4 regions of the Peribacillus sp. YIM B13482 genome follow, and region 1 is predicted to be linked to each of the others. Evidence: riboswitches for the same ligand, from Rfam matches in the RefSeq annotation. Region 1 holds a riboswitch; each other region holds the start of a gene.

What was found. A riboswitch is a leader RNA that binds a small molecule or an ion and turns the genes downstream of it on or off. The one in region 1 is predicted to bind cobalamin.
Region 2: another riboswitch for cobalamin. It lies ahead of ACFX4L_RS13170 (ribonucleoside-diphosphate reductase subunit alpha); the one in region 1 lies ahead of ACFX4L_RS17320 (energy-coupling factor ABC transporter permease).
Region 3: another riboswitch for cobalamin. It lies ahead of ACFX4L_RS06235 (ABC transporter substrate-binding protein); the one in region 1 lies ahead of ACFX4L_RS17320 (energy-coupling factor ABC transporter permease).
Region 4: another riboswitch for cobalamin. It lies ahead of metE (5-methyltetrahydropteroyltriglutamate--homocysteine S-methyltransferase); the one in region 1 lies ahead of ACFX4L_RS17320 (energy-coupling factor ABC transporter permease).

What each region holds. Positions count from the first base shown of each region.
Region 1 covers NZ_JBHZPF010000038.1:33,447-41,252, forward strand. The annotation lists gene cobK (precorrin-6A reductase) at 1-391, opposite strand, end outside; gene ACFX4L_RS17305 (sirohydrochlorin chelatase) at 388-1,323, opposite strand; gene cobJ (precorrin-3B C(17)-methyltransferase) at 1,342-2,997, opposite strand; gene ACFX4L_RS17315 ((2Fe-2S) ferredoxin domain-containing protein) at 3,012-3,380, opposite strand; cobalamin riboswitch at 3,532-3,721, opposite strand; cobalamin riboswitch at 3,924-4,121, shown strand; gene ACFX4L_RS17320 (energy-coupling factor ABC transporter permease) at 4,301-5,044, shown strand; gene ACFX4L_RS17325 (energy-coupling factor ABC transporter substrate-binding protein) at 5,046-5,357, shown strand; gene cbiQ (cobalt ECF transporter T component CbiQ) at 5,398-6,120, shown strand; gene ACFX4L_RS17335 (energy-coupling factor ABC transporter ATP-binding protein) at 6,139-6,984, shown strand; gene ACFX4L_RS17340 (YozQ family protein) at 7,080-7,301, opposite strand; gene ACFX4L_RS17345 (alanine/glycine:cation symporter family protein) at 7,508-7,806, opposite strand, start outside.
Region 2 covers NZ_JBHZPF010000024.1:2,340-10,145, forward strand. The annotation lists gene ACFX4L_RS13155 (hypothetical protein) at 59-226, opposite strand; gene ACFX4L_RS13160 (flavodoxin domain-containing protein) at 346-765, opposite strand; gene ACFX4L_RS13165 (ribonucleotide-diphosphate reductase subunit beta) at 755-1,807, opposite strand; gene ACFX4L_RS13170 (ribonucleoside-diphosphate reductase subunit alpha) at 1,854-4,151, opposite strand; cobalamin riboswitch at 4,291-4,472, opposite strand; gene ACFX4L_RS13175 (manganese-dependent inorganic pyrophosphatase) at 4,766-5,695, shown strand; gene ACFX4L_RS13180 (hypothetical protein) at 5,794-5,940, opposite strand; gene ACFX4L_RS13185 (SulP family inorganic anion transporter) at 6,026-7,483, opposite strand; gene ACFX4L_RS13190 (hypothetical protein) at 7,806-7,806, shown strand, end outside.
Region 3 covers NZ_JBHZPF010000007.1:86,539-94,344, reverse strand. The annotation lists gene ACFX4L_RS06250 (hypothetical protein) at 730-960, opposite strand; tRNA gene ACFX4L_RS06245 (tRNA-Arg) at 1,136-1,209, opposite strand; gene ACFX4L_RS06240 (polysaccharide deacetylase family protein) at 1,398-2,300, shown strand; cobalamin riboswitch at 2,387-2,561, shown strand; gene ACFX4L_RS06235 (ABC transporter substrate-binding protein) at 2,724-3,689, shown strand; gene ACFX4L_RS06230 (FecCD family ABC transporter permease) at 3,652-4,707, shown strand; gene ACFX4L_RS06225 (heme ABC transporter ATP-binding protein) at 4,714-6,186, shown strand; gene cbiB (adenosylcobinamide-phosphate synthase CbiB) at 6,183-7,148, shown strand; gene cobD (threonine-phosphate decarboxylase CobD) at 7,123-7,806, shown strand, end outside.
Region 4 covers NZ_JBHZPF010000047.1:35,346-43,151, forward strand. The annotation lists gene metE (5-methyltetrahydropteroyltriglutamate--homocysteine S-methyltransferase) at 1-2,077, opposite strand, end outside; cobalamin riboswitch at 2,223-2,414, opposite strand; gene ACFX4L_RS19350 (potassium channel family protein) at 2,674-3,090, shown strand; gene bcp (thioredoxin-dependent thiol peroxidase) at 3,153-3,623, shown strand; gene ACFX4L_RS19360 (aminopeptidase) at 3,635-4,744, shown strand; gene ACFX4L_RS19365 (D-2-hydroxyacid dehydrogenase) at 4,893-5,837, shown strand; gene perR (peroxide-responsive transcriptional repressor PerR) at 5,993-6,436, shown strand; gene ACFX4L_RS19375 (YgzB family protein) at 6,531-6,884, opposite strand; gene ACFX4L_RS19380 (nucleotidyltransferase-like protein) at 7,060-7,806, shown strand, end outside.

The DNA.
Region 1 (7,806 bases):
TAAGCATGATGATTCCCCGTTTTGCCGCTGCAAGCTTGGCAGCTTCCTCATAATCACGGACAACTATCAATTTGTCATTCTTAAACCGTTGACTTTCACGCTCATAACGAATATATGGAACATTTGCTGCCTTTGCTCCGTTAAGGGCGTTTTTGGATGCTTCTTCCGCAAATGGGTGACTTGCATCAACTACAGCCTGAAAACCTTTTTCAGAGATTAAAGATGTCATATCCTCTGCAGTTAATCGGCCAATACGGGTGGATATCCCTTCATCTTGCAAACTCTTCGCCGCCGACCCGGTTACAACAGTTGCCAAAACCTCGAATCCCACCTGCTTCATCTCAATCGCTAATTCCCTTGCATCACTTGTACCCGCCAAGAACAAAATCATTTTGATGTCCCCACTACTTGCTCATCGTGGTCGTGGTCGTGATCATGGTCGTGGTCGTGGTCGTGATCATGGTCGTGGTCGTGATCATGGTCGTGGTCGTAGTCGTGATGATGATGGTGGGCATGTCCATGTTCTTCGACATGTTTACGATAGTTTTCCAAATCTCGGACCCCACTTGATCTGCCTTCGCTAGCTTCAATTACACGTTCTTGCAAAATGTTCTGTAAGGTTGGATGATACCCAAAATACTTCGCCAAAATAAATTCTCGATCACGATATTGCTCTTGATAGCCTTTCAGCATATCTTCCATTCTTTCCATTAGCACACCCGTGAAAAGGAAATATGGCAGCATCACTATTTTTTTTGCCCCTAAGCGGATGCATCGATCAATGCCTTCATCCACGTGCGGTTCCGTTACACCCATGAAGGCACTTTCGACCCATTTCACGTTTAATTTTTCCCATAATAATCGTGAAATTTTATATATATCACTATTTGCATCAGCGTCACTGCCACCTCGGCCGATTAGCAAAATTGCTGTCTCAGGCTGTTTTGAGGATGTATCGAAACCAACTTCCTCAAGACGATCTGTCAGGATCGTCAATACATCATGGTGGACCCCGATCGTTTGACCATATGTGAATTTCACTTCTGGATACTTGGTTTTCCCATCCTCTATTTCAGCCGGGATATGTAATTTCGAATGTCCTGCATGCAACAAAATGATTGGTATGACGATAACTTCCGTAGCCCCTCGTTTTACACAATTATCAATGCCTTTAGATATATTCGGTGCCGCAAACTCCAAGAAGCACGTTTCTACCAAAAAGCCGTCATCCATTGCCGGAATCATATTTTTAATAAAATGAAGGACTTCTTCGTTTCCTGAAGCCAAGCGGCTTCCATGTCCTACGAACAAAACTGCTTTCATTTACTTTCCCCCTCTTGATTAGTCTTCACAAGGCGCAGGCTCTATGTTTATTTTGGGAGCAATGTCCTGATAAGAAAAACTCTGTATCTTTTTTGCACGTTTGAAGTATTTAAAAAGCCGCTCATTTGGATGGGCATTTTGCGTATACTCCCCGACAATGTCCGTAATCAGTTCAACAAGCTGTTCCGGTTCAATGCCTTCTGCAACCAGCTGACCTGGATGGGCTGTTCTTCCAACCGGTTTAGCTCCAAGAAATAAGTCGAACTTCCCTTTTCGGAAGACAATCCCGATATCATCCATCACAGCACTATAACAAGCCATTCCACACCCATTAAAACCGATGTTCAGTTCCTTAGGCATTTTCATTCCGCCGAGCACCCGGTGTATTTCATCCGCAAAAGGAATGGATTCCGCTTTTTCCCCATCACAGAAATCACAGGCTTTTAATGTCAGTACATCTCCAATCGGCGATAACAGAAAGTTTGCTGATTGCAATTTCCCCGTAATGACTTCCGGATCCGTTGTCGGAATCTTTAATACGATCTTATGGTTTGGCGTGTATTCCATCGATCCCTTTTCCCCGACAACTTCCGCAAGTGTCATCATTTGTTTGGGAGTGAATTGTTTATTCGCCACACCTGGACTGACCGCAAGTTCGAATACCGACTCCATTTTTTGCTGAACAAACGGCTTAATGGGTTGCTGAACGGTTTGGCCCTTAACTATAGACAGGGCTTCCATCGCCATTTCAAAAGATGTCGCCTTCTTTTCTGGTGCTTTTGTAAGTAATCCAACCCCTCCATCAGGCTCAGCGTAGGCTTCTTGCATGGAATCGGCTTCTTGATCTAATGCCCACGGTTCTGCTTCTTTTTGCAGACGCTGATGCGGCTTCAATGTTTGCTTTTCCGAATTCAATGTATATTTCCTCTGATAACCTCTTGGTGTGATGATTTTGTCATCATATAAAAAGGTAGATGAATTACCAATAATGACGGTGGTCAACATTCCAATATCGTGATTCAACATATCTTTCAAATTGGTTATGACAATATCCTGCCGATCGCGATAAGCACTTTTCACCAACCCGACAGGTGTATCCGGTGAACGGTAGCGAAGGAGAATTTTTTGTGTTTCTACAATTTGCCTAGTCCGCCTTCCGCTACGCGGGTTATAAAGTGCAATGACAAAGTCAGCCATTGCAGCAGCTTCCACCCTTTTAGCGATAAGTTCCCAAGGCGTTAAATGATCACTGAGGCTGATGGTACACGAATCGTGCATGACAGGTGCCCCAAGTAAAGACGCACAAGAGTTGATTGCAGAAATACCAGGGATGACTTCAATGCCCACTCCAGTATCTTCTTTCCACCCTTTTTCAATCAATACTTCATAAACCAGCCCTGCCATCCCGTAAACTCCGGCATCACCACTGGAAATTACAGCCACTTTCTTTCCCAGCTCCGCTTGTTTCACTGCTTCCTGAGCACGTGATACTTCTTCAGTCATTCCCGTACTAATAATCGTTTGATCTGTAAGCAGTCCCTGAATGAGTTCAACATAAGTTTTATAACCAATGATGTAGTCACTTTCTTGAAGGGCTTCGACAGCACGTTTGGTAATGTGTTCAAAATTCCCTGGCCCAAAGCCCACGACGAATAATTTACCGTTAGTACTCATTAAGACATCTCCTTTTACGATTTGTTCTTTGAAATACCCGTATGAGCAGGAAAATCTGGATTAGGGGTCATTTCCCCATCACTGAATTGGTAGATCATCTGTGGCACAAACTCCCCATCATCGATATTACTTACAATCTTCCGACCGTAATCTGGGGTATCCACCCGATACCATCTCCCTTGGGGATACTCAATTACAACGCAGGCGTCCTTACATCTTCCGTTACAGCGTGTCCTGGTTGTATGAACTTTCATATCCAGTCCCTTTGAAGTAATTTCATCGCGAATCGCTTGGGTTACTTCTTCCCCGCCTTTTTTCATGCAACTGCTTCCATTGCAAATCAACAGATGCGTATTAGTACCCTGCAAGTTCCAAGTAGTCATCTTCTTCCTCCTGAGTTCAGGGAAAAGGCAAAATAAAAAACCTTAACATAAGAGTTAAGGTTTTAAAAAAACTATATGAATGAGGAGCCTTCGGCAAATATGCTGAATCTCCCAAAATCGTCATAGTCCTTCTACCTTTCCCTCCGAAAAGTATCATACAATTTCAAAAGCAGGTTTCCTGGCTTACGCTTCATTTTACTTTGTCCCTTCCCGGCATTAAGCCAGTGGTCATCGACAATTTCATCAGCGTTTACAGTAGCGGGGGCTGCATCGGATTTTCACCGTTTTCCCTATTATCCCTTGATAATTCACACAAGAGCACTTTTAAAATGAAATATTTGGTTTTATTATACATTTCTAGCTAACTTTATCTATCATATAACAACTTTAGCAAAATTCAAAGTTTATTCCGACTGTTTAGAAAAGTTTAATAGGGTAAATCCAGCTCCATGCCTCGCTTCTCTGCGTTATTAGTCTTTTAAAAAAAAAGAGAGTGTAGCTGGAATTATTTCTTTATGATAAACTATACGAGATTTTTCAAAATAATTACATAAGTTTTATGGTGTTGAATTTTCTCGGAAATTCAGCTTAAAAGGGAAGCCGGTGAAAATCCGGAGCGGTCCCGCCACTGTAAAGGGAAGTCCTATTGCCTTAAGGTTAATCCACTGTCAAATGAGATGGGAAGGATGTAATGGGATGATGAACCAAAGCCAGGAGACCTGCCATGAAGCGTGAAACTGTTTCAGCCTACGAGGATGGGTGTGCGGATCAGGCAGAATAGCCCGTGGTTGGTTTATGCTGAGGAATTCCTGTTCATTACGCACTTCTTTCTTTTTTAGAGAAGTGCTTTTTATGTTGGGCGCCGCTTTTCTTCTAAAAGCCTTGATCAGAAAAAATTAAAAGTGTTGAAAGGAGAAAGAATGAAAAAAGACAATTGGAAAATTCTTTATTTTGTCATTTTATTGCTTCTTGTACCAAAACGTGCTATGGCCATGCATATTATGGAGGGATTTTTACCGATTGAATGGGCCATATTCTGGTGGGCCATTATCCTTCCATTTTTAATCTTGGGTTACCGGTCGATTAGGTCCAAAGTAAAGGAAAACCCAGAAACAAAAATGATACTCGGCCTATCGGGAGCATTTGTATTCATATTATCGGCCCTGAAGATTCCTTCCGTTACGGGAAGTTCTTCACACCCTACAGGAGTTGGTTTGGGTTCCATATTATTCGGACCATTGGCCATGAGTGTCGTGGGTTCCATCGTACTGTTATTTCAAGCTGTATTACTGGCTCACGGAGGGTTGACGACATTAGGGGCCAATGCATTTTCCATGGCAGTATGCGGACCGTTCATTTCTTACTTTGTCTTCAAGGGCGCGACTAAATTGGGGTGGTCTTTTTCTCTTGCCGTTTTCTTGGCAGCTGCTTTTGGAGATTTAGGAACCTATGTGGTAACTTCCGTTCAACTTGCTCTTGCTTTTCCATCCGAGGTAGGGGGATTCATGGCCTCATTCACTAAGTTTGCAGGGATTTTTGCCCTGACCCAAATTCCCTTGGCAATCAGCGAGGGATTATTGACAGTCGTTGTGATGAATTTCTTAAAAAAATACAATCTAGGCGAATTGAAATTGCTGCGAGTTTTATCTAAGGAGGCCCGTTAATATGAAAAAAAGTTTACTGCTGCTTTTCCTGGTCGTCATTCTTGCTACCATACCGTTAATCACCCAACAAGGAACGGAATTTGGCGGTGCCGACGGCGAAGCTGAAGAAGCCATCACAAATATCCATCCGGAATATAAGCCATGGTTCAACAGTATTTGGGAGCCACCAGGTGCAGAAACAGAAAGCTTATTATTTGCGCTGCAAGCTGCAATCGGAGCTGGTTTCATTGGATATTTCATTGGCGTAATGAGACAAAGGAATAAGCAAGCCAAACAAGCCATGCCCGAAGAATCCAAGCATGTTACTCATTGATAAATATGCCTATTTCAATGGGCTAAAGGATGAACATCCGTTGGAAAAAATGATTTTTGCACTCTCCCTTTTGCTTTTTTCCTTAACTGTAAGGGATATGGCCGTTTCGCTCATCACTTTTACGGTGATGAGTGCTTTAATCATTTTTGCGGCAAGAATCCCACTTTCTTATTATCTGAAATTACTCTTACTACCGGGGTTCTTTATATTATCAGGTACAATTACCATCCTTTTTTCTTTTACAAGCAAACCCACTTCAATATCCAATATATGGTGGTCCTGGAAAGCCGGAAACTGGCAAATATTCATCAGCGATGACAGCATTGGTACAGTGATCAATTTGATCACTGTCGTATTTGGCAGTATAAGCTGTTTATATTTCTTAACCTTAACAACACCCATTACCGTCATTCTATCCGTGCTGCGGAAACTTAAATTGCCGTCTTTATTGATCGATTTAATAGAATTGACCTATCGCTTCATCTTTATTTTTTTAGATACAGCTTTGGCCATTCACCTATCACAAGCTTCACGACTTGGATATGGCTCGATAAGGCAAGGCATTCGCTCTCTCGGGTTACTAATCTCATCATTATTTTTGGGAGTATTCCAGCGCTCTGCGCAATTGACGATGGCCATGAATGCAAGAGGATATCAGGAAAACCTATCATTTATCGATGATACTTACACCTATTCCTCCCGCAATTGGCTGATCGCCATTATCATACTAGGAAGCTTAATCTTTATTTATGGATATATGTAAATTGGAGGCAATTCAAAAATGGAAGAGCATATTTTTAATATAGAGGGCCTCACCCATCAATTCGCAGATGGAACGTTCGCTATAAAAGATCTTTCACTAACGGTTCAACAAGGTAAAAAGATTGCATTATTAGGCAATAATGGAGCTGGCAAATCGACTCTGTTCCTCCATTTAAACGGTCTTTTACAACCAACATCAGGAACTATCAGATATAAGGGCAAGAAAATTAAATATGACCGTAAAGCATTATTATCATTAAGAAAACAAGTCGGGATCGTTTTTCAAGATCCCGATTCTCAGCTTTTTTCCGCTAATGTGCAACAGGATATTTCGTTTGGACCGATGAATTTAGGATGGGAAAGAAACGTAGTCCACGAGAAAGTACAATGGGCGATGGCTCAAACGGAAGTAACGGAATTGAAGGACAGACCCACCCATTTTTTGAGCTTAGGGCAAAAAAAACGTGTCGCCATTGCAGGGGTACTAGCCATGGAACCCGATGTTTGGCTCTTGGACGAGCCTACCGCTGGATTGGATCCTTATTTCTCCCGACAGATCATGTCTCTGCTGGACAGTATTCACCATCCTGACAAAACGATAATTCTATCAACTCATGATGTTAATTTGGCCTATCAATGGGCTGATGAAGTCGTTGTCATGAACGATGGTAAGGTCATATACCAAGGGGACCCTGTATCCGTTTTTCATGATGAAGCCGTTCTGATGAGGGCACACCTGGAGAAGCCGTGGGTTTTTGAAATGTTTCAAGCCCTTCTTCAATCAAGGATACCCGCAGAAAAGGACCTTGTCCCAAGAACGAAGGAAGAGTTACTTCGAAAAATGGAGAGAGAAAGAATTTATTAATTAGATATCCCCTAGCTTAAAAAGCTAGGGGTTTAAATCGATATTCACTTAAAATATCAGTCGATAATTCTTGTTCCTAAAAAATAAAAATCACTTCATTTCCTTTCTTCCTCAGATCCTTCTTTTTTAATCTCAATATCCTTTCCATTTACATCATCAATGACTGCTTTTATCTCGCCTTCCGCATAAGTATCCGAGACTTGTTCGTGGGTTGTAGCCAATCCCGAAGATACAACATCTTCCCGTTTATAATCACTGACGTCATATATTCTTCCAGCAATTTCTGAAGATTCATTTTTTGATGGCTTGCCATCCATAGTTTTCCACTCCTAGTTTTCAAATTGTCCAACCATCGATTGACAGCAGTACTAAAGACAAAGGTATTTTGTGTAAAAAACAAAACAATATTCAATCATGATAGAAAAAAGAGGAAAAAGCCTTCTTTTCAATCAATTGATCATACAAAAAAAGCTTACAAGTAAAATCCCTTCTCAAGGACTCTACATGTAAGCTTAATTAGAGCTTAGCTCTCCTTATACACATTCACATCCACATCATCGGATGGGTCTCCCCAACATTCCACATTCTTCAAACCTTTAATATTGTTCACATGGAAAACAGGATTTTTCCCACTTTTCTTTTGCTTTTGATAATCCGCCAGTGCAGCAAAAGCGATCTTCCCAAGTAATGCTATGGCGATCAGGTTGATAATGGCCATGAGTGCCATCAGCAAGTCAGCTAGCCCCCAAACAAATTTCAGTGAGGCAAGCGAACCGAATATCACCATCCCTACTACTGCGATACGATAGATGTTTAACCAAA
Region 2 (7,806 bases), on a different contig from region 1:
ATAAAAAAAGACTCCGATACTGGAGTCTTTTTATTTTCCCCTGTAAGGGAAACCACGTTTATTCTTCTTTTTTTTCGGCCATTTCCCTTAATACTTTGTCCAATTTTTCTTCGATCCGTTTAGAACGATTAAAATGCCCTGCCAGGTAAAAAACGATGAATATAACGAATACGACAAGCGCTAGCATAAACAGGATAGGCAGGAACTGGGTTAAATTTTCAGTCATTGGATATTATCCCCTTTTTATTCCATTATACTTCATGCTTACCGCTGCTATGATATAGGGAGCCAAATTTTTAAAAAAATACTAAAAGGTGATATGCGAAAACGCATATCACCTTTTAGTCAGTTCTGGAATAGCGAGGCGAACTTTTGAAGTCTGGGCAAGTCTGATTCTTGATACATCTGTTCTATCTTCAATGTCACCAATAACTGGCTTTTGGCAAATAACATGTCCCGGAAATGATCGACCGCTCCACAAAAATGATTATAGTTGGTTTCACCAGTGCCAAAGACTCCCGTTTTCAGATGAGCAATAGGCAACTGTTCCAGTTCTTTGTAAAGGGCTGCTGATTTGGCAGGAAGCTCCCCATTTCCCCATGTATAGGTACCGACGATCAATGCATCGTAATCGGGCAATGTACCTAAATCGAATTCATGCAGTTGATATAGTTCAGCTCCAGGTAATAGGGAAGCGATGGCTTCAGCAAGAGCTTTTGTATTTCCTCCAGCAGAATGATAGACAATGGCGATTTTATAGCTCATCGAATCCATTGCTGGCATTTACTTGACTGTAGGTCCTTGACTTCTGTTCGAAGAAATCGGTTTTGGTAAGGCCGATGGATTCATCATCGAACGTTTTGATCCAAGGCATCGGGTTTTCACTATACTCTTTATACAAGTTTTCAAGGCCTAGCATGCGAAGCCGTTTGTTGGCGATATATTCGATGTATTCATTGAACTCTTCCAAATCGAGATCGGCTTTGGTTTGGATATCTTCAAGCATATACTCAGACCATTCCTTTTCGAGTTCGACGGCTTTTTCAATCGTTTTATAGATGAATTTCGTGTTTTCTTCATTATTTAACTCTGGATATTCATACATCAAGATTTGAACGAGCATTCCAATGAAATCGAAATGGACCATTTCATCGCGATGGATATAGGATATCATCGTCGCCGAGCCGGTCATAAGGTTCTGGCGTCCTAAATTATAATAGAAGGCGAAAGCCAGATAGAAATAAATCCCTTCGAGGTTCGTTGAATGGATCAGTGCCTCGAATAAATGCTGAGGGCTTGGATCGTCCACAAACTTTTGGTAGGCATCCACGATCGGTTGATTACGCTTAATCACTTCCGGATGTTCTTTAATGCGGTCGAAAAGCTGTTTTTGCTTGCCTACCGGTATCAGGGAAGCAAGGATATAGGAATAGGATTCATTATGGATGGATTCCTGTTGGGCCATGTTTGCCAGGATAGCTTTTGCCGCAGGATCCTTTATATACCGAAGGATTTCTACTAAAGTAGGCGTTTGTAGACTGTCCATTCCAGCAATCATCGTAAGGATATCAAGAAAAGCGTCCTGGATATCTTCGTCCAATTCTCCCCACTGCTTTTTATCCTGAATCATGTTCACGCTTGAAGGCTTCCAAAAGTTATTGATGAGCTGTGTATAGGTATCATAGAATTTCTCATACTGAATATCGTTCCAAAGGAGAAAGCCTGAAGCTTCTCCTTTGAAAACACCGGTCGCTTTAGTTGGATGCGTTGGTTCCAGCATCCGGATCTTTTTTATATGATTGGTCATTCGTGAAAACTCCTTTAAGAATAGATTACTAAGGGTTTGATCGTCGTTAACTAGAACAGCTTTCGCAGGCATTGTCATATTCGGAAGAAGTCGAACGAACATAATACGTTGATTTCAACCCGGATTCCCACGCCGTTAAATGGATATCCAATAGGACCTTCGCTTTGATTGTGTTGTGTACATACAGATTAAAGCTGATTGCTTGGTCAATATGGCGTTGGCGGGCTGCATTTTGCCTGATGCTCTCCAGTTGGTCCAAATTAAAGCGGGTCTTTTTATAATATTCATACGTATTTGGCGTCAATCCTGGTGCGGTCACCTTGAATTTGAAGTTTTTCTTTTCCTCGTAAAATTCAATTTCATACAAAGGATCGATTCCATCCGTTGAATTACCGATTTTAGCAGTCGATGAATTGGGGGCAATAGCCATTAAATATCCATTACGGGTACCGTGCTCCTGCACATCTGCTTTTAAATCCATCCATTTTTGATCTGTATAGTCACGAAGTTCGAAATATTCCCCTGTATGCCAATCCGATCCTTCGAAATATGGGTATGATCCTTTTTCCTTGGCCAACTCGTTGGATGCTTTGATTGTTAAGTAAGCGATCTTTTCGTATAAAGCATCGGCATAGTGAACAGCCTCATCCGATTCCCAATAAATATTCTGAGTGGCAAGTAAATGATGCCATCCAAACGTTCCTAGACCAATTGCCCGGTAACGTTTGTTCGAGATGGATGCTTGCTTGACCGGAAGATTATTGACATCAATGACGTTATCCAGCATCCGGACCTGAATGGGAATTAACCTCTCCAAAACATCGCTGCTCACCGCACGGGGCAAGTTAATGGATGATAGGTTGCAGACAACGAAATCGCCGCTTTTACGGACCACAACGACATCTCCATCTTCTGTTTCATATTCATCCGTAATCGTCGAAGGGCTTAAGTTTTGAGCAATCTCCGTACAAAGGTTAGAACAGTAAATCATGCCTTTATGTTTATTCGGATTCTTCCGGTTCACTTCATCGCGGTAGAACATATATGGTACGCCTTCTTCTAATTGAGAAATCATGATGCTTTTCATGATGTCCATCGCATTGATTTTTTCAAAGCTATAGTTTGGAAGTGTACCGTTTTCTGCGGCCTCGACAGCAAGTGCATAATGATTCCTGAAGCTTCCTTCGCCTTTCTTCTCGTCATAAAGATCTTCAAGTGAGAATCCAAGGGTTTGCTTGACGGTGTGTGGATCGAAAAGATACCATTCTTTTCTGTCGCGTACAGCCTCCATGAACAAATCAGGAATACATACACCTGTAAAAATATCATGGGCTTTTAATCTGTCATCCCCGTTTTGCGTCTTCAAATCAAGAAAGCTCATAATATCTTTATGCCAGGCATCCAAGTAAATCGCGATGGCACCTTTACGTTGCCCCAATTGATCGACACTGACAGCTGTCTGGTTGAATAGCCGGATCCAGGGAGTCGTGCCGGAACTGTTTCCAGAGAAACCTCGGATATCAGAACCAAGCGAACGAATCTTACCAACGTAAAGACCTACACCGCCGCCGAATTTTGATACTTTTGCAGCATCGTAGTTAGATAGATAGATGCCGTCAATGGAATCTTCAATTGCGTCGATAAAACAAGAGCTTAACTGTCCATGCGTTTTACCTGCATTGGATAGAGTAGGCGTCGCAACAGTCATATAAAGGTTGGACATAGCCCAGTAAGCTTCTTTTATTAGTTGAAGACGATGCTCCGTTTTTTCCATTCGCATGATTTCCATCGCGATGATCATGAAGCGCTCTTGAGGCAGTTCGTAGACCTTGTCTTTTTTTGGGCGGGCTAGGTAGCGATCGTTTAATAAGTAGATGCCTATGTAAGAAAATAATTTATCCTTTTCCGGGTCGATCACCGAACCCAATTCCTCAATTTCTGCTTTCGTATAAGAAGCTAGCAGTTCTGATTTATAAATGGGATAACGCTGGCCTTCTGAAAGTTGCGAGAGTTCCGTGATCAGTTCATAGAATGGGCCATAACTCATGCCTTCATAACCTCGATTTGCCTGTGCATCCCTATACATCGTATTCAATAGTTCTGCTGCAGCAACGAACGTCCAATCGGGAGCATCTATATCCACACTTTCAAGAGCGAGCTGAATCAGTTTTTTTGATGCCTGTTCATCGGTTGAGTCACTTTTGCGATCAAGCCATTTTATAAAACGCTTTTTGAACTTTTCCATATCGAGACGGCCTTCGAATTCCTTTGATAACATCTCAAGCTGGATTGAATTCGTTTCGGTGTCATTTTCGCTTATGGTAGAGTTATATGTTTGAGTCATTAATAATCCTCCTTGTAAACTTCCGCTAAAATAAAAAAACCGCCCAAATGGATTGAGCGGATCAAACGATAGAATAAAAGAACCATGAAAAAATAGCCATTATACTATCGTTTCATCATCTCAATCCCCGAAGAATAAGAAACATGAAAAAATCAAGGCAGGTCTCCTGACTCATGATCATCCTACTTTGAGTCCTTCCCGTATAGAGAGAGCTATACAGTGGTTTCTCATTTCGTCACATTTACAGTTGCGGGGACAGTTCCGGGTTTACACCGGATTCCCTTTTCAGCCATCACTGGCACCTTTGATTATAAAATATTCTATATATAGTTATTAGTATTGTTTGTGTAATCAATATCTAGTATTTCTGCTTATATTATCGTAAGCCATATACGATGATAATTCAACTAATATATTTGAGAAAAACCAACCCTTATCTATTGACAAAGTGAAGGTAGAGGGATTGAGAATGAAAGATTTTATTGGGGAATGGGTAATTCGAGCACTGAATTTACGGGATTTTGTGTTAAAATAAAGTGTATAGTAAAGGTGGGTCTCCCTTATTGCGATGAGGGGATTCGCGGAAAAATATTTATGAAAAAGGGGTTAAAATCTTGGAAAAAGTATTAGTTTTTGGACATAAAAACCCGGATACAGACACAATCTGTTCAGCAATCGCTTATGCAGATCTTAAAAAGCAACTAGGTATCAACGCTGAACCAGTTCGTCTGGGTGAAGTGAATGGTGAAACTCAATATGCGTTGGACCAATTCAAATTCGAAGCTCCCCGCCTTGTGGAAAAAGTGGCAGGGGAAGCGGATGGCGTGATCCTGGTCGACCACAACGAACGCCAGCAAAGTGCAGAAGATATTGACCAAGTCCGTGTGTTGGAAGTTATTGACCATCACCGTATCGCTAACTTTGAAACAAGCGATCCTTTATATTACCGTGCGGAGCCAGTTGGCTGTACGGCAACCATTTTAAATAAAATCTATAAAGAAAACGGCATTGAAGTCCCTAAAACGATCGCCGGACTTATGCTATCTGCCATAATTTCCGATTCTTTATTGTTCAAATCCCCGACATGCACAGAGCAAGACGTTGCAGCAGCTATGGAACTGGCTGATATTGCGGGAGTAAACGCTGAAACATATGGCTTGGAAATGTTGAAGGCGGGAGCTGACTTGAGCGACAAGACGATTGCCCAGCTAATCACTCTTGATGCAAAAGAATTCTCCATGGGAATGGCTAAAGTTGAGATAGCTCAGGTCAATGCTGTAGATCCGAACGAAGTTCTTGCTAAGCAAGCTGAAATAGAAGCAGCCATTGAATCGGTCATCGCTGTGAAGGAATTGGATTTATTCCTATTCGTCGTAACGGATATCTTGACCAATGATTCTGTGGCCTTGGCTCTTGGAAAAGCGGCTGATGCAGTGGAAAAGGCATATGACGTTTCATTAAACAATAACATTGCCGTCTTAGAGGGCGTTGTATCGCGTAAAAAACAAATCGTTCCGGTTTTAACGGACGTATTCAGTAAATAATATTGGAAAAGGGGTGCCCATTTAATACTTTGGGGCCCCTTTTCTGTACATCAAAAAAAGACTCAACCATCCATTTAAAGGTGTTTGAGTCTTTTTTTTTAATTTAAGGTTTCCTTTTCTTTTTCATAGGCGATGACAATCAGTTCTTTATTGGCTTCCTCGCCAAGTTTGCTTTCAAAGCTTTTCAGTTCATTCAATAAATCTGGTGACAGATTCGCTGCTGTATAATCCTGATCGGATGTCATGCTTTTCGCTCCTTTCAAAAGGAAATATTTCATGTTATCTATTTTGTCGGTTTGAAAAGTTTCTATTCAGCAGAATTATACTTTTTCAAGATATTTTACTTTCTGAGGTGGCGAGTTTTTCAAGCAATAACGAACTCTCCTCGTCCAGGCCTTGCACCTGGACAGGTGTACCTTGAAACTGATATTTAAGGACAACCGTATCAACAGCACCGACTGCAGAAGCATCCCATATTTTAGAATGGGAAAAATCGATGATGACCGTTTCGGCTTTTTCCTTGAAATCGAACTTAGAAACAAAGTCCTGAACCGAAGCGAAAAATATTTGTCCGCTGATACGATATATGATTTTCTTGGCATGGATGTCTTCCGTTTTCTCAACAGCCACTTTAGAAATTTTAGCCGAGAAGAAAATCATGCTCAAGAGCACTCCAGCAAATACCCCTTTAGATAAGTCATGTGTATAAAGAACAATGAGGACCGTCACGATCATCACTGCTGCATCCGTCTTTGGAGCTTTAGTGAGCCGCTTTAGGGAAGACCAGTCAAAGGTCCCGATTGAAACCATGATCATGACTGCGACAAGGGCAGCCATCGGTATTTTAACAAGGACATCATTCAATACCACGATTAATACCATAAGAAATGCGCCAGCTACAAAAGTGGAAAGCCGGCCCCTTCCTCCCGATTTAATGTTGATACCGGATTGGCCGATCATCGCACATCCTGCCATTCCGCCAAAACATCCGGCAATGATATTCGAAATCCCTTGGCCTTTGGCTTCTTTATTTTTATTACTGTCCGTGTCAGTCATCTCATCGACAATTTGAGCGGTCAATAATGATTCAAGCAACCCGACAAACGCAAGGGCTATGGAATAAGGGAAAATGATCGCCAAAGTTTCGAAGGTCAAAGGGATGTCTGGAAGCATGAACATCGGAAGGGCTTCAGTCAATTGCCCCATATCCCCAACCGTACGCACCGTAGCTCCCGTGGTAACTGCAACGATTGTCATGAATATGATGGCGACAAGTGGTGAAGGTATGACTTTCGTGATCAGCGGAAAAAGATAAATGATAGCTAATGAAATGGCTGTCATGAGATACATAATCCATGATTCGCCCACGAAATGGGTAAGCTGTGCCGTGAAAATCAAGATGGCTAGAGAATTCACAAAACCAGTCATGACCGGCTTCGGGATGAACTTCATTAATTTCCCGATTTTTAAAACCCCTAGTAAAATTTGCAGCAAACCAGTCAATATAGTTGCAGCAAGTAAATAGTTCAAGCCGTGATCTTTAACAAGATCGACCATTACGAGTGCCATTGCTCCAGTGGCAGCCGATATCATTCCCGGCCTTCCGCCGAAAAACGAGATGGCGATGGCAATGCAGAATGAGGCATATAGACCTACCATTGGGTCAACACCAGCAATGATCGAAAAGGCAATCGCCTCTGGAATCAATGCCAAGGCAACGACAATTCCGGAAAGAACATCCCCCCGAACGTTACCGAACCATTCCTGTTTGTATGCTGATGTATTCAAAGAAACACTCCTTCTTTCTTTTATATATGTGTGTTACTTTCATTGTTAACGCACTAAATTATAGCATGTGACCTTCTTTCTATCTATATGGATATTTCCAGGACTATTCATGCCTAAAGAAGGAAAAAAGTGCTTGAGCTATCATGTGGGGGGACCAGGGCTGAAGATGCCTCCATTTATCTATACGAAGGATCGGTAAACTATGTTTGTTTACAAAGTCCTTCGATAGGATCCCCAAAACTTTAGTAAACGATTACGGTAATGGGGGGAGAATGAATTATATGCCTATTTCCCTTTTACTGAAAAATCGGGTGGGTTTCAGT
Region 3 (7,806 bases), on a different contig from region 1:
ACCTCTACAAAGATGGGGCCATGGCGTCATGAACCTAAAGATTATGGAGAAAGATTGTATACTGCTTGGGTTAAATTAAAAAGTGTAGGGGTGGTTGTTGCTACCTTAAAATTAGGTAATCATTATTCTGTTGGTAATTATGGGTTGAAAATGAGATATTGTTCTGTAGCAGGAACAAAAGGTCTACTTGGTCAAATGTAGATGCTTCATGTGATGTTACTGATTCAAAAGCTGAAAAAATAGGTTATGATATGAATGCTGTAGGAAATTATAAATTGAGTGGTAGCGTTTCTAATGGCTATGTAAGTCTTACTAGTTCTCTCAAACTTACTCTTTTAAATAAAAATAGTAAATATGCTCGTGTTTATCAAAAATATTCATATAGAGACTAAAATTTTTAATGGAGTTGAATTAAAATGAATGTATCGCCTTCTTATTTTATATTTGGTTTAATAAACATGATTTTAATGATTGGAGCTATACCAGCTATCATATACGCTTTATATTTATTAAGAAAAATTTCAAAAAAATAAAGTGAAAAAGGAAGAGGGACTTTTGTAGTCCCTCTTCCTTTTTTTGTGCCTTTGTTTCTTCAGCCAATTACAATAAGGGTCATTAATCCCCTCCAACTTGATCGAGTAGATATTAATGAGATTCTTCTAACTGGTTCTATGTTTCATGCTTGGCTCCATCGTGCAGGTTACATGGACCCAAAAGCGACTAGTTTTTTCATTTCATAAAAGACGGATGATAAACAGATAAGTATTCCGTTAGGTACCTAATGTGCCGTACATATTCGCCCAATGTTCGCTGTCGGACACCTTCAGCAACTTTTGCACGGAGAAAAATATCTAAGGCTTCTTGCAGTGTGTATTCAATTGTGAAACTTTCCGTAGTCTTACTGGTCAATTTCCGTTCCTTTAACGCTGTTCCACGCTGTTTAATAACGTGTTTTTTCATAAAAAAAGCACCTCCAGACATAGAAAGATAATAGTGAAATGGAATATCACTGTTTCCTACGTACAGAAGTGCTTTTATCCTACATACAATTTACGGCTTTTACGGTCATGCCAACAGAAAAAAACCCTGCTACAACACGGAGAAACCGCATTATAACAGGGCTTATAAACTTTAGCGTCCCAGATAGGAATCGAACCTACGACCTACAGCTTAGGAGGCTGTCGCTCTATCCTGCTGAGCTACTGGGACATATAAAAAAGTCGACGACTTATTTATTATATTTCTTATAGGCAAACTTTTCAAGTTAATAGCAATAATAATTATGAAAAAAAACATCTAGACGCTTAGGGGGCACTCAGCTCTCCTGTTTCCTTACTCTTCATTAAATGGAATACTTTATTATTTCCTGGTTTTCTGGTACTATAATGCTAGAAAAAATTAGGAGAATGATAGTGGGGAATTATAGAGTTTTATGGATGGTGACGCTGCTGGGGATTTTAATTTTACCGGCATGCTCACAAGGGATTTTAGAGGGTATAGGCACAAAGACGGCTGCGCCGATCACGGAAGATAACATTGAAGTGGCTGCAGCAGCGGAGAATGACACTGGGCAGGATTCGGAGGACGAATTATATACTGAACGAATCGATACGAGAGACTGGATAACGGCCGAGTCCGCGGTACAGCTTCCAATATTGATGTATCATAGCATTTCTGAAGGCAATGGCCTTCGGGTACCAAAAGAGGAATTCCGATTACAAATGACTTGGCTTCGGGAAAATGGTTACTATACATTATCCCCTGAAGAAGCATTTCTCGTTTTAACCGAAAATCGGATGCCGAGTGAAAAGTGTGTCTGGCTTACTTTTGATGATGGCTATACAGATAACTACACGGACGCTTTCCATATACTAAAAGAATATGATATGAAAGCGACTGTCTTCATGATCGGGAAGTCCATCGATAAAGGTCATCACCTGACTGAAAATCAAATGATGGAGATGAGCGGGAATGGGATTTCGATCGAAAGCCATACTATCAACCATTTGGAGCTGAACCGAATGACGGCAGAGCAGCAAGAAGCGGAAATGGTCCAGTCAAAGGATCTGTTCGATCGTATCCTGCAACAGGACACGACAGTGCTTTCCTATCCAGTTGGTCGTTATAATGAAGAGAGTCTCAGGCTTTCAGAAGAAGCTGGATACAAGATGGCAGTCACTACTGAACCTGGAGGAGCTTCAAGGGACCAAGGGATGTATGCCTTGCATCGAGTTCGGATTTCACCTGGATTATCAGTCGATGGGTTCGCGTCGCTGATAGAAAATGCTTCAAATCATTGAAAATGGACGGTGCATTTCAAACTTGTTCAGAAAAATCATATAATAATCGATTCTTACATGGTGTATAATGAAGGCAGTGAAAATTATATACATATGAACGATTTGGTGTCTTAATGACTTAAAAGGGAAGTTGGTGAAATGCCAGCGCGGTCCCGCCACTGTATTTGGGAGCTGACGGCTGTGTACCACTGTATGGGATATGGGAAGGTGCCGTTGACGATGACCATGAGCCAGGAGACCTGCCAAGATTCGTACACCTGTAACCTACGCGGATGGGAAGGTGTGTGGCAGACCCTAAGAGTCCGTAATGATATTGTTGCCATACAAGCATCTTCCGTTTAACGGGAGGTGCTTTTTGTTTTGGGTGCATCTTCCGAGATTATTAGGTGAAGAAATTAAATGAAAAGATTGTGGGGAATGAAAATGAAGAAGATTTTTGGTTTGATATTGTTGATGTTGCTTACTGCAGGCATGATGGTTGGCTGCAGTGGCGCTACTGATGAAGGAAAAGAAAAGCAGCAAACGAATCATGCTCAACACGACGCTTTCCCGATTACGATTAAAGATGCAACGGGCGAAAAAGTAACGATAGAACAAAAACCGAAGAAAATCGTTACGTTGATACCAAGTAATACAGAAGTGGTATTTGCACTTGGTTTAGGTAAAAAGGTCGTTGGTGTATCCGACAATGATAATTACCCGGAAGAAACGAAAAAAATTAAAAAAGTTGGCGGAATGGAAATGAACACGGAGCTGATTGTCTCCATGAAGCCCGACCTTGTTCTTGCCCATGCATCAAGTGCCCATAATTCGAATGAGGGTTTAAAGCAGCTTAAGGATGCTGGAATAGATGTCCTTGTAGTCAATGATGCACAAAGCTTTGACCAAGTCTATGAATCTATTGAAATGATTGGAAAGGCAACGGGAGAAAATGATAAGGCAAGCGAAATCGTTACGGATATGAAAACAAAGCTCAAGGATATTCAGGAAAAAGCCAAATCCGTTAAAGAAGCGGATAGGAAGACCGTTTTAATTGAGGTTTCGCCATCACCGGATATATATACACCTGGAAAAAATACCTTCATGGATGAAATGCTTCATATTATTTCAGCGGATAATGCTGCTGCTGAATTGGACGGCTGGGCAAAAATTGATGAAGAGTCAATGATTGCTGCAAATCCGGATGTCATCATTACAACGTATGGTAATTATACAAAAGATCCAGTAAGTGAAGTGACAGGCCGAAAAGGATGGCAAGACGTAAATGCCGTTAAGAATGGCCAAGTCTTTGATGTCCCTTCTGACTTGGTGACCCGTTCCGGTCCACGCTTAATAGAGGGAGTAGAGGAACTTGCCAAATCAGTCTATCCGAACCTATTTGACAACTAAATGGACGTTTGCTTATTTAATTGCGTTGTTATTTTTGTTATTTGCAATGACGATAGGCATTTCCTTTGGTTCGGTGCCAGTTCCGATTTCCGTACTTATACAAATAATCGGCAAGGAGATTTTTCACTTGCCGATTTCTGCTGATCCGGATGTGATGCTTACGAATATCGTGATGAACATCCGCTTGCCGCGTGTGTTGCTTGCGGGTTTGGTTGGGGCATCACTTGCGATTGCGGGTGCAGCTTTTCAGGGACTGCTCCGGAACCCGCTCGCTGATCCTTACACATTAGGTATTTCTTCAGGAGCATCGGTCGGCGCCGTATTGACAATATTCTTGAATATATCACTGCCATTCATCGGTTTATATACTCTTCCGGCATTGAGCATCTTATGTTCAGTACTCACGATGTTCTGCGTACTGACTTTTGCAAAAAAAATGGATCGATCGATGAAAGTGGAAACGATCATTTTAACGGGAATCATTTTCAGCTCGTTTTTAAGTGCCTTCATTTCATTGATGATTGCGCTGACGGGTGATGAATTAAGACAAATCATCGGCTGGCTGATGGGAAGCGTCTCAATGCGCGGATGGAATTATATCGTAATCATTTTGCCGTTTTTTATTATTGGTTCGTTGACCTTGATCATGAATGCAAGCGAATTGAATGCGATGACTTTCGGGGAAGACCGGGCAAAACACTTAGGTGTGAACGTGAAGCGGCGGAAAATGTGGATCTTGATAGCCGGTTCGACATTGACAGGGGCAGCCGTTGCCGTTTCAGGGGCGATTGGCTTTGTAGGATTGGTCATTCCTCATTTTGTCCGGAAGATTTGGGGACCTGACCATAAACATTTGCTTCCGTTGTCATTGCTGGTAGGAAGCGGATTCTTAATATTGGCGGATTTTGTAGCACGAACGATCATTGCCCCATCGGAACTGCCGATCGGGGTGATCACCTCACTTATCGGGGCACCGGCATTTGCGCTGATTTTATTAAAGAGACGGAGAGAAGGGTAAAAACGGATGCTTGAAGTAAAAGGGTTAACAGGTGGATATGACAACAAAACTGTTTTGGACTCTGTCTCTTTTGATGTACATAAAGGGGAATTATTCGGGATCCTTGGTCCTAATGGCAGCGGAAAAACGACGCTTTTAAGCATGCTTAGCGGGGTGCTTAATTATAAGGACGGAAGCGTACGGTTAAGAGGCAGGGATTTGAAGGAATATTCATCAAAACAACTTGCACAGGTCATTGCCGTGCTCCCTCAACATTCCTCATTAGCTTTCTCCTATACAGTAAAAGAGACGGTCTCACTTGGGAGGTATGCCCATCAAACGGGCTGGTTCCATAGTTGGTCCGCAGAAGATGAAATGATCGTCCAACGGGTTATGGAACAAACGGGAGTAGCGGATTTTCAGGATCTTCATTTTGAACGATTGTCAGGTGGGGAGAGACAACGGGTCTTGCTGGCACAGGCCCTTGCCCAGGAACCGGAAGTCCTTTTTTTGGATGAGCCTACAAACCATTTGGATCTTTCCTATCAAAAGGACCTTCTTGATCTAATGAGAAGAATGGCAAAAGAACAGGAGTTAACCGTTATTTCAATTTTTCATGACTTGAATTTGGCTGGATTATATTGTGATCGGCTTATGTTGCTTGAAAAAGGGCAAATTCAGGTTGTTGATGTGCCGAATGAAGTGCTCCAGAAGGAACGGATTCAAGGTGTATATCATACGACGATTGAAAAACATCCACATCCCGCACTTCCGAAACCTCAAATGTTCATCGTTCCGGAGAAGCATGGCAATGACACTCTCCCATTGGAAATTGATGAATCTTATCTGACAGTGGGACCTGAGATGATTCAATTGAATTCTCCGATCCCGCTTAGAACGATGTCTTCTGGAGTGACCGGTTCGGGTACGGGCTGGCATAAATATTTCGTGAATAGGCATGTCCATCATGATTATGACTGCAGGGATCATCATGTTGAAATGGCCGGCTATTTAAGAACTCATGGATTTGAACCGCAAGAAACGGTGGGGATGATGACAGCCGTCTTTCTCGATACGGTTGCCTTCAAGTTAATGAGAGCTGAAGATTTCTCGGTTTTTATCATCGTGACGGCTGGTGTAGGGAATGCCATCGACGCTTCTTTATCTGACCGGCATTCTTGGAGTGCCGCTCCAGGAACCATAAATACATGGATATTCATAAATGGACATTTGGCAGAAGAGGCTTTCATACACAGCATAGTTACTGCAACCGAGGCAAAAGTAAAAGCGCTTCATGATTCGCATGTCATGGATAAGGTGACGAATACATGTGCAACAGGAACATCGACCGACAGTATTTTGATTGCAGCGTCCCAAAGAGGGAAGGTGCTTCAATATGCAGGCACCATCACTCCGCTAGGGAAGCTGATCAGTCGCGGTGTATATGATTGCACAGTGGAAGCCTTAACGAATAATCGGAAACGGGTTGAGGATCTATGATTTACCATCATCTTATTGCAGTTACACTGGCGTTTTTCCTTGATTTATTAATTGGTGATCCGCCAAATTGGCCGCATCCAGTTAAATGGATAGGAACGATGATAAGCAAGTTGGATCAGGCATTCAATAGAGGGGCATATAAGAAACGGAATGGACTCTTCATGTTGATCATCGTCTTATCGATGGTGATATTGATTACAGGTCTAACCGTCTACTTGGCTTATCGGATCCATCCGCTTGCAGGTATCCTTTGGGAAGCTGTTGTCATTGCCACTACGATAGCTCAGAAGGGCTTAAAGCAAGCTGGAATGGATGTGTGCCATCCGCTGAATGAACGGGATTACCCTGAAGCGAGGCTAAAACTTTCCTATATCGTGGGCCGTGATACTGCTGATCTTGATGAATCCGAAATCGTCAGGGGGACGGTAGAAACCGTAGCAGAAAATACCAGTGATGGTGTTACTGCCCCAATGTTTTGGGCAGCTGTTGGCGGTGCGCCGCTCGCGATGGTGTACAGGGCAATTAATACCTGCGATTCCATGGTTGGGTACAAAAATGATAAATATGGGCAATTTGGCTGGGCTTCAGCTAAGCTCGATGATATCGTGAACTGGATTCCCAGCCGCCTCACTGGGTTCCTGATGTTGCTGAGCTCAAAATCCGGCTATCATGGATTTGGTGCTAGATGGAAGATATTATTCAATGATGCTAAAAAACATCCAAGTCCGAATAGCGGGTGGTGTGAAGCAGGCGTTGCTGCCATTTTGGGAATACAGCTAGGCGGCCGGAATATGTACAAAGGAATTGTTTCCGACCGTGCGAGGATGGGCGTTCCGCTTGTTCGATTAGAAGCAAAACATATACCAAAAACGATTACCATCATGCATCGGTCATCTTTTCTATTTCTACTGATGCTATGGCTAGGGGGACTTATTCTTGACATTACCTTCTCATGGCTCTAATCCTCATTATCTTTACGAAGCGCTGGAAATCGAAATGCCTGAATCTGTTCTCGATTTCAGTGCTAACATCAACCCATTGGGTCCGCCTTTACGTATAAAGGAACAGTGGCCTAGATTTTTCGAAGGAATCTTACATTACCCAGATCCGCATGCCATTGAACTGACAAAATCAATTGCCAAAAAAGAAGCGCTTCCTGAGCAATCCGTTTTGGTGGGTAATGGTGGTGCAGAAATAATCATGTTGGTAGCGAACAGGTTAACCAATCAAAGGGTGTTGATCATTCAGCCGGCATTTGCGGAATATGCAGAAGCTTGTTTGGCAGCAGGATGTGAGGTCGATTTTCATCAGCTTGATGCACCTGAGTGGCAACTGGACTTGGATCGGTTGATTCCTAGATTATCCGAATATGATGCAATTTTCTTATGTACGCCTAATAATCCGACGGGTGTTTCATTTAAGAAGGATGAAGTTAGGGAATTGATCTTTGAATGTCAAAAAGCGGATTGCCTGGTTGTCATGGATGAGGCTTTTTATGATTTCACGGAAGATGCCTTTACTTATGCTTCTTTAATCAATGAATTTCCACATTTACTCATTCTAAGATCAATGACTAAAATCTTTGCAATTCCGGGTTTGAGACTAGGCTATTTGCTTGCG
Region 4 (7,806 bases), on a different contig from region 1:
TACCTTTTTCGTATGTTCTTTCCTCGAATGCGGAAGCAAGCTCTCCGTGGCTACGGGATGTTTCGATGGAAATTACATCGGCATCAAGGGAGGAGATGACATCCATGAAACTGTTGAAGTCGCAATAGCACATATGCGTGTGAATTTGGGTTGTATCCTCGACGCTTGATGTGGATATCAAGAACGAATTAACAGCCCAGTTCAAATACTCATCGCGATCGGTTTTTTTCAATGGCAGACCTTCCCTAAGTGCAGGCTCATCAACTTGGATCATTTTGATTCCAGCCGATTCCAATGCAATGACTTCTTTTTCCAAAGCAAGTGCCAGTTGGTAGCAAACATTCTCCCTGGAAATATCATCACGGACAAATGACCAGTTCAAAATCGTGACAGGACCTGTTAGCATTCCCTTTACCGTCTTGTTCGTCAGTGATTGTGCGTATACACTTTCCCTGACTGTCATCGGTTCGATGAAATCGATGTCACCGTAGATGACTGGTGGTTTCACGCAGCGAGACCCATAGGATTGTACCCAGCCCTTTTCTAGAAAGACGAATCCGCCTAACTTATGGCCGAAGTATTCAACCATATCCGTCCGTTCGAATTCCCCGTGTACAAGAACATCCAAGCCGATTTCTTCTTGGATATCAATCCACCTGCCGATTTCTTCGTTAACGAATGTTTCATATTGCGAAGCGGTCCATTCTCCTCTTTTGAATTTCCCACGTGCTTGTTTAACTTCAAATGTCTGTGGAAAGCTGCCGATCGTAGTCGAAGGAAGAAAAGGCAATTTGAAAAATTCCTGTTGTTTTTGGTAACGTTCTTTAAATGGAAGCTGACGGCCGACGTTCCTGGTTTTAACCTTTTCGACATTGGATTGTACATTCCCATGATTCCGTGCATTTGAACTTGCTAACGTTTGAACCGTAAATTTATTAGCATCGACTTTTTCGGCGATTGCTTCAAAGCCTAGATTATTCCCTTTGACCAAGAGTATGATTTCCTCAAGTTTCTCATCAGCGAAAGCGAGAGCCTCTTTCACTTCTTTTGAAAGGGCGGTTTCATTACGAACGGTCACTGGGACATGAAGCAGGGAACAAGAGGGCTGAAGCCAGATTTGGTCTTCGGCTACCTTTTTCTTAAGAGTCTCGATCAATTGAATTTTTTTCGATAAATCAGATAGCCAAATGTTTTTTCCGTCAATCACACCTGCAGCAAGCACTTTGTCCTTCGGGAAACCGAATGCTTCAAGATTACTTAGATTCTTCCCTTTATCATGTACAAAATCAAGACCGATTCCTTGGACTTGTAATTCGATGACTTCTTGGTAATGCTCCACGGCATCAAAGTATGTTTGTAGCATGATGTTCAGGTTTGGTGCTGCTTCATTCAGTTTTTCATAGAGGTAAGTAACAGTTTGCATATCATCTTTGGAAATGGATGAAACAAGAGAAGGTTCGTCCATTTGAACCCACTTCACGCCTTCTTGCTCCAACTCTTGCAGGATTTGCGTGTATAGGGGAAGCAGGCTCAGGATGATGCCAGGGATATCTTTTTTATTGAAGCCTTTGGAAAGGGAGATGAAAGTATAAGGTCCAATCAACACGGGTTTGGTTTCAATCCCTAGCTTTTCCTTGGCCTCCCGATATGCTGCAAGTGGTTTATTTTCTGTTAAAGTCAGCTGTGACAGGCTTAATTCAGGGACAATATAGTGATAGTTCGTATTGAACCATTTCGTCATTTCGGAAGCGACTTCATCATTGTTTCCGCGGGCCATTGAATAATAAACGGAAAGGGGAACGCATCCGCCTTCATAGGCTGAATAACGTTCAGGAACAAGACCGAACATGACGGACATATCCAGCATTTGATCATATAAAGTGAAGTCGTTGGCAGGAATGATATCAATGCCTCGTTTCTTCTGTTTTTGTAAGTTGCCTAAACGGATGGCTTTTAGTTGTGCCGTAAATTCTGCTTCATCGATTTTACCGGACCAGTAAGCTTCTAATGTACGTTTCCATTCACGATCTTCCCCGATTCGCGGGTAACCCAAACTACTGCTTTTCAAAATTCCCATCCTCCTACATTCATTTGATTGAACAATAAAAAAGCATCCCTAACCGTCAAAAGAGAAAGTTAGAAATGCTTAAAATAAAGAGGCATGCAGAATGCCCCTTACAATTATAAGGTCCCTAACACCTCCCTATCTCCCGTAGGTTAAAACAGTGTTGTCGAAATAGGCAGGTCTCCTGACTTAGGGAATATCATTAGCGACGGGCCTTCCCGATCCGTTGATCAGTGGCATATTGGATGGCGCTAACATTCCCATTACAGTGGCGGGACCGTGCCGGAATTACACCGGGCTTCCCTTTTAATCCTAATGAAAATTAGGAACCTATTTCCACATATGAAATTTCACAAAACCTGCTGGGTAAACTGATTGCAGGTGGTGAATATTTATAAAATAAAAATTATTATAAATATTTAGACAACCTTAACATATCCGACTAAAAGGGTCAACATGAAAAAGATTCGGGATAAGGTCCCAAATTCCTGACAAATGCGTTTAGGATGTGTTAGTGATAAGGATAAAGTCTGTCCCTAAGAAAGAATATATTGTTTGGACAGGGAGTATGTATAGAGGGAGTGGCGTTTTGAAATGGGGCGTGGGGGATGACTTTCTACATCTTGATTGCAGGAATCATTTTTTGCATGGTGATGAGCATTCGTACCTTATTTCTTGTTGAGTCGGGAGGAAAGAAGTTTTCTCTGGAGGATATGCTGTGGCTTGGCAATTTATATGCGACGATATTAGTTGGATTTGCACTGATTTATTTATTATACGAGCTTCAGAATCATTCAGTGATTCTTGATATGGGCAATCGTTTGGACGGCAGTTTTTACGAGCAACTGAAGACTTCTTTTTATTTTAGTGCGATGACGATGTTTTCTGTAGGGTATGGGGATATAGCCCCGATAGGCGTAGGCAGGATGATTGCGACAATCCAGGCATTCATCGGCTATACGCTCCCGGCCGCGTTTGTAATTCGGACGGTGATTGATTTAGATCAGGAAAGAAGGAATAAATGAAAGTTGTATTTCTTTCGATTATTGGGTACTCTTACCATAATGAAAGAAATGGAGGGTTCAATATGACTGTTAAAATTGGAGAAAAAGCACCTGATTTTCAACTCCCAGCAAACAATGGTGAAATGGTTTCCCTATCGGATTTTACGGGGAAATACATTGTTTTATATTTTTATCCAAAAGACATGACGCCAGGATGCACGACGGAGGCCTGTGATTTCCGGGACCACAATGAGCAATTTGAGGAATTGGACGCTGTCATCATTGGTATCAGTCCAGACCCAGCGGCACGACATGAAAAATTCATCGAAAAACATGGATTGCCTTTTCTGCTGCTAGCTGACGAAAATCATGAAGCTGCTGAATCATTTGATGTGTGGCAATTGAAAAAGAACTTCGGCAAGGAGTATATGGGCATTGAACGTTCAACATTCCTGATTGATAAGGCAGGTAAGATAGTCAAAGAATGGCGTAAGGTAAAAGTAAAAGGCCACGTCGAAGAAGCTCTTGAAACTCTTCGCGACCTCAAAAAATAAGGGACAGGCAAATGAAGGATGAGCGAATAACGAAGCTTGCTGCCAGGCTGATTCATCATTCGATACAATTAAAGCCAAAAGAGAGAATCCTTATTCGGGGCCATATCAACACGAAACCATTATTGAAAGAGCTGATTGATGAAACATACAGAGTGGGTGCTTATCCATATGTAGAACTTGAAGACGATGAGATAAGCCGGCATCTATTACAAGGGAATGTGAAGGAACAACTTGACACATCATCGCAATGGGCTCTGAAGAAATATACGGATATCGATGCGGTCATCATCATCACCGGTGAAGAAAACGATGTGGAAATGACTGATGTTCTCCTCGAAAGGCACCGTCTTCAAGGGGAGGCTATGAATTCTCCAACTCTTTTTTATGTGAACAACCGACGTTGGGTCTTGCTTAATTATCCCACCAACACATCAGCGCAAAAAGCCGGCATGACTTTCGACAGGTATCAAGACTTCCTTTTGAACGTATGCACAATGGATTATGGGAAAATGGAGGCGGCATTAAAACCGTTAAAACTATTGATGGAACGGACTGACAAAGTCAGGATCGTTTCACCAGGGACAGATTTGACCTTTTCCATTAAAGGTATGCCGGCTATCATATGTGCCGGAAAAAAGAATTTACCGGACGGGGAAGTATTTACTGCACCTATAAAAGAGAGCGTCAATGGAAGGATATCCTTCAACACACCCACAACCTATGAAGGAATCACTTTTAGTGACATAGAATTAAACTTGAAAAAGGGGAAAATCAGTAAAGCCATTTCCAATCAATCTTCTAAAATGAACCGAATTCTGGATATTGATGAGGGGTCCCGTTTTATCGGGGAGTTCGCAATTGGAATCAATCCATACATATTGGAACCTATGGACGATATATTGTTTGATGAGAAAATAAGCGGGAGTCTGCACTTGGCTCTTGGACTTGCCTATGAAGAAGCTGATAATGGAAACCGTTCATCCATACATTGGGATATGGTCTTGATCCAGCGTCCCGAATATGGCGGTGGTGACATCTACTTTGACGATGTGCCGATCAGAAGGGATGGCGTTTTCATATTGCCGGAATTATATGCATTAAACCCAAATTCATTAAAATAAAGCCTTTTTTAATAAGGGTAAGGCTTTTGTCCAACTCAAAAAGGGGACACCTGAATATGCTTTATTAAGGGAATACCTCCTCAGAGAAAGTTGCGCGGGACATACAGAGCCCGTGTTTTTTTATGTTAATTATAAGGGAGAGACAAACATGTTAATACTTTCAACGATCATTCCTAATGAAGGAATCCAAACGAAGATGAAGGATGCTTTTCCTGAATTGAACTTCATTTATCAAGAAGGATGGATGGATGAGCGACTTAGTGAAGCGGAAATCTTAATTACATACGGTGAGGACTTAACTGAAAAAATCATTGGGAAAGCGGCGAACTTGAAATGGATTATGGTCATGAGTGCAGGAATGGAGTTAATGCCTTTTAAAGCCATTGAGGAACGCGGCATTTTGGTTACGAACGCAAAAGGCATTCATAAAATTCCAATGGCCGAGTATACGATAGGGATGCTTTTGCAATATGAAAAGAAATTGAAGCTGCTTATGAAGAATGAAAGGGAAGAAATGTGGGATAGAAAGATCGAAGTAGGGGAATTGAATGGCAAAACGATGCTCGTCCTTGGTGCCGGTGCAATAGGAGGAGAAGTGGCTCGTCTCGGGAAAGCCTTTAGGATGACGACACTGGGGGTGAACCGGAGCGGGAAGCCGGTGGAGTCCATTGATCGCCTTTACACCCTGGATAATTTACTGGAAGCCATACCTGGAGCTGATTACATCATATCTGTCTTGCCTAGTACGGATGAAACGAAGGATCTTCTACAAAAAGAACACTTTAAAGCAATGAAAGAATCTGCAGTATTCGTGAATATTGGCCGCGGCGATCTTATTGACGAGGAAGTGTTGATAGAAGCCCTGGAAGCCGGCGAATTAGCTCATGCCATCTTGGATGTATTTGATCCGGAACCTTTAGAAAAAGGGCATCCTTTTTGGGGGATGGAGAATGTTACGGTCACGCCGCATCTTTCAAGTAAAAGCGGAGAATATTTACCAAGGACCTTTGCGATATTCGAGAAAAATATGCGTGAATACCTGAAGTCTGGAAAAGATTTCATCAACGTAATCGACTTATCGAGGGGATACTAAACACAATACGAAAATGTGAAAGATTCAAAGCTTTGTGAATAAACTAAAAAGAGATGGTAAAACCATTGAATTATTGACAAATTCAACGTATAAAAGGTACACTATTTATAAATATTATAATTTAAGAATTCATACTTAATAAGAAAAAGGGGTGGATGACGGTGTCTGAAGTTCAGTTAAAAGAAGCGTTGGATTCCCTAAAAGATACCGGTGTAAGAATAACTCCTCAACGCCATGCGATACTAGAGTATTTGATTAGCTCCATGTCCCACCCTACCGCTGATGATATATATAAAGCGCTGGAAGGCAAGTTTCCGAATATGAGCGTGGCGACAGTTTATAACAACCTGCGTGTTTTTCGTGAGGTAGGTTTGGTAAAAGAACTTACGTATGGTGATTCTTCTGCAAGGTTTGATTTCGTGACGACGAATCATTATCATGTAATCTGCCAAACCTGCGGGAAAATTGTGGATTTCGATTATCCTGCATTGGATGAAGTCGAGCATTTCGCAGCACAAGTCACTGGTTTCAATGTTAGTCACCATCGGATGGAAATCTACGGCGACTGCACGGATTGTGCAGAAAAAGAAACGCATTAAAAAAAAGTTCCTCCACTTGGTTGGAACTTTTTTTCATGGTTATGAAGAAATCAAAAGGTCTTTATGTTAAGAAGTTCAGCTAGCTGGAATTCTTCTAGTCATGCAGGCTTTTGCGATTATATTTTTCGTTGAATTCTTCGCCTTCCAACTTTTTGTCAAGGGTCAAGGGTTCTTCACAATGCATGCAAATATCTACACGCCCTAATATTTTTGTGGGTTTGCCGCAGTTAGGACAGATAACCTGGATCGTTTTTGTAGAAAGCATTCCAATCCAAAAATAAACCCCGGTGCTTGCGATTATGAATAAAAGGCCAAGTCCCATGAAAAGTGTCATGATAACAGGATGTGTTTTGAAGAAAAGTCCAATATACATTACGATAAAGCCGATGAAAATCAAACTCAAGGCAAATGTACGTATTTTATTGATTTTGCTAGAATGTTTAGCCATGGATTGTCCCTCCTAAAATATAACTTTAACTATAACATAAACTAAGGATGGAACAAAAAAGAAATAAAGGATACATATTACTTTTGAATTGAAATGGTTTAGGGTAATGGACTTAAGCAGGAATATGAAGAGTTTTGTCGAAAGTTATAAAAAAAAGGTTTTGGAGGAATTTATGATGGAAGATATCCTTCGCCCGATTTATCAAGAGCGAGCAAGTTTAAAATCTACACTTGGAATCTTGTTAATTGAAAAAAGAGATGATAATAGCCCGAATACCGATACGTTTGACTACATCCTTTTTGTGATTGCAGACGATGCACAAGAGGCCGTGTTTTTAAAACATTACACTTACCAGGATAAAAAAGCGGCCTTGCATATCGTTAAGGAAGACCAGTTAAAAGAATGGCTCCTATTAGGGACGAACCGCAAAGTGGTTGACTGGATTTATAACGGGAAGGTCCTTTTTGACCGGAATGAATATTTGGACCGTTTGAAAACCGAAATTCGGGAGTTCCCCTTCTATGGAAGGAAGTTAAAGATGGGGATGGAGTTCGCGAAGTTAATTCGCAGGTACATGGATGGGAAAAGCTTCTTTGAAAAAGGCCATTATCTTGAGGCATACAACCATATCGTTCATTCCCTGCATCACTTGGCCCGTTTGGAAATAATAGAACAAGGCTTTTATCCAGAGGTTACGGTATGGAACCAAGTGAAGCATATGGAGCCTGAAATCTACAAGTTGTATAAGGAATTGATCAGCAGTGAGGAAACTCTCGAAAAAAGATTGGAGCTTCTATTCCTTGCGAGTGAATTTCTTATTTATTCAAGGACGAATGCTGGTTCACAGCATTTGGTTGAAATAATGGGGACGAAAGAAGATCCGTGGACGATTGCGGAGCTTATGGAGCATCCGGAAGTTAAG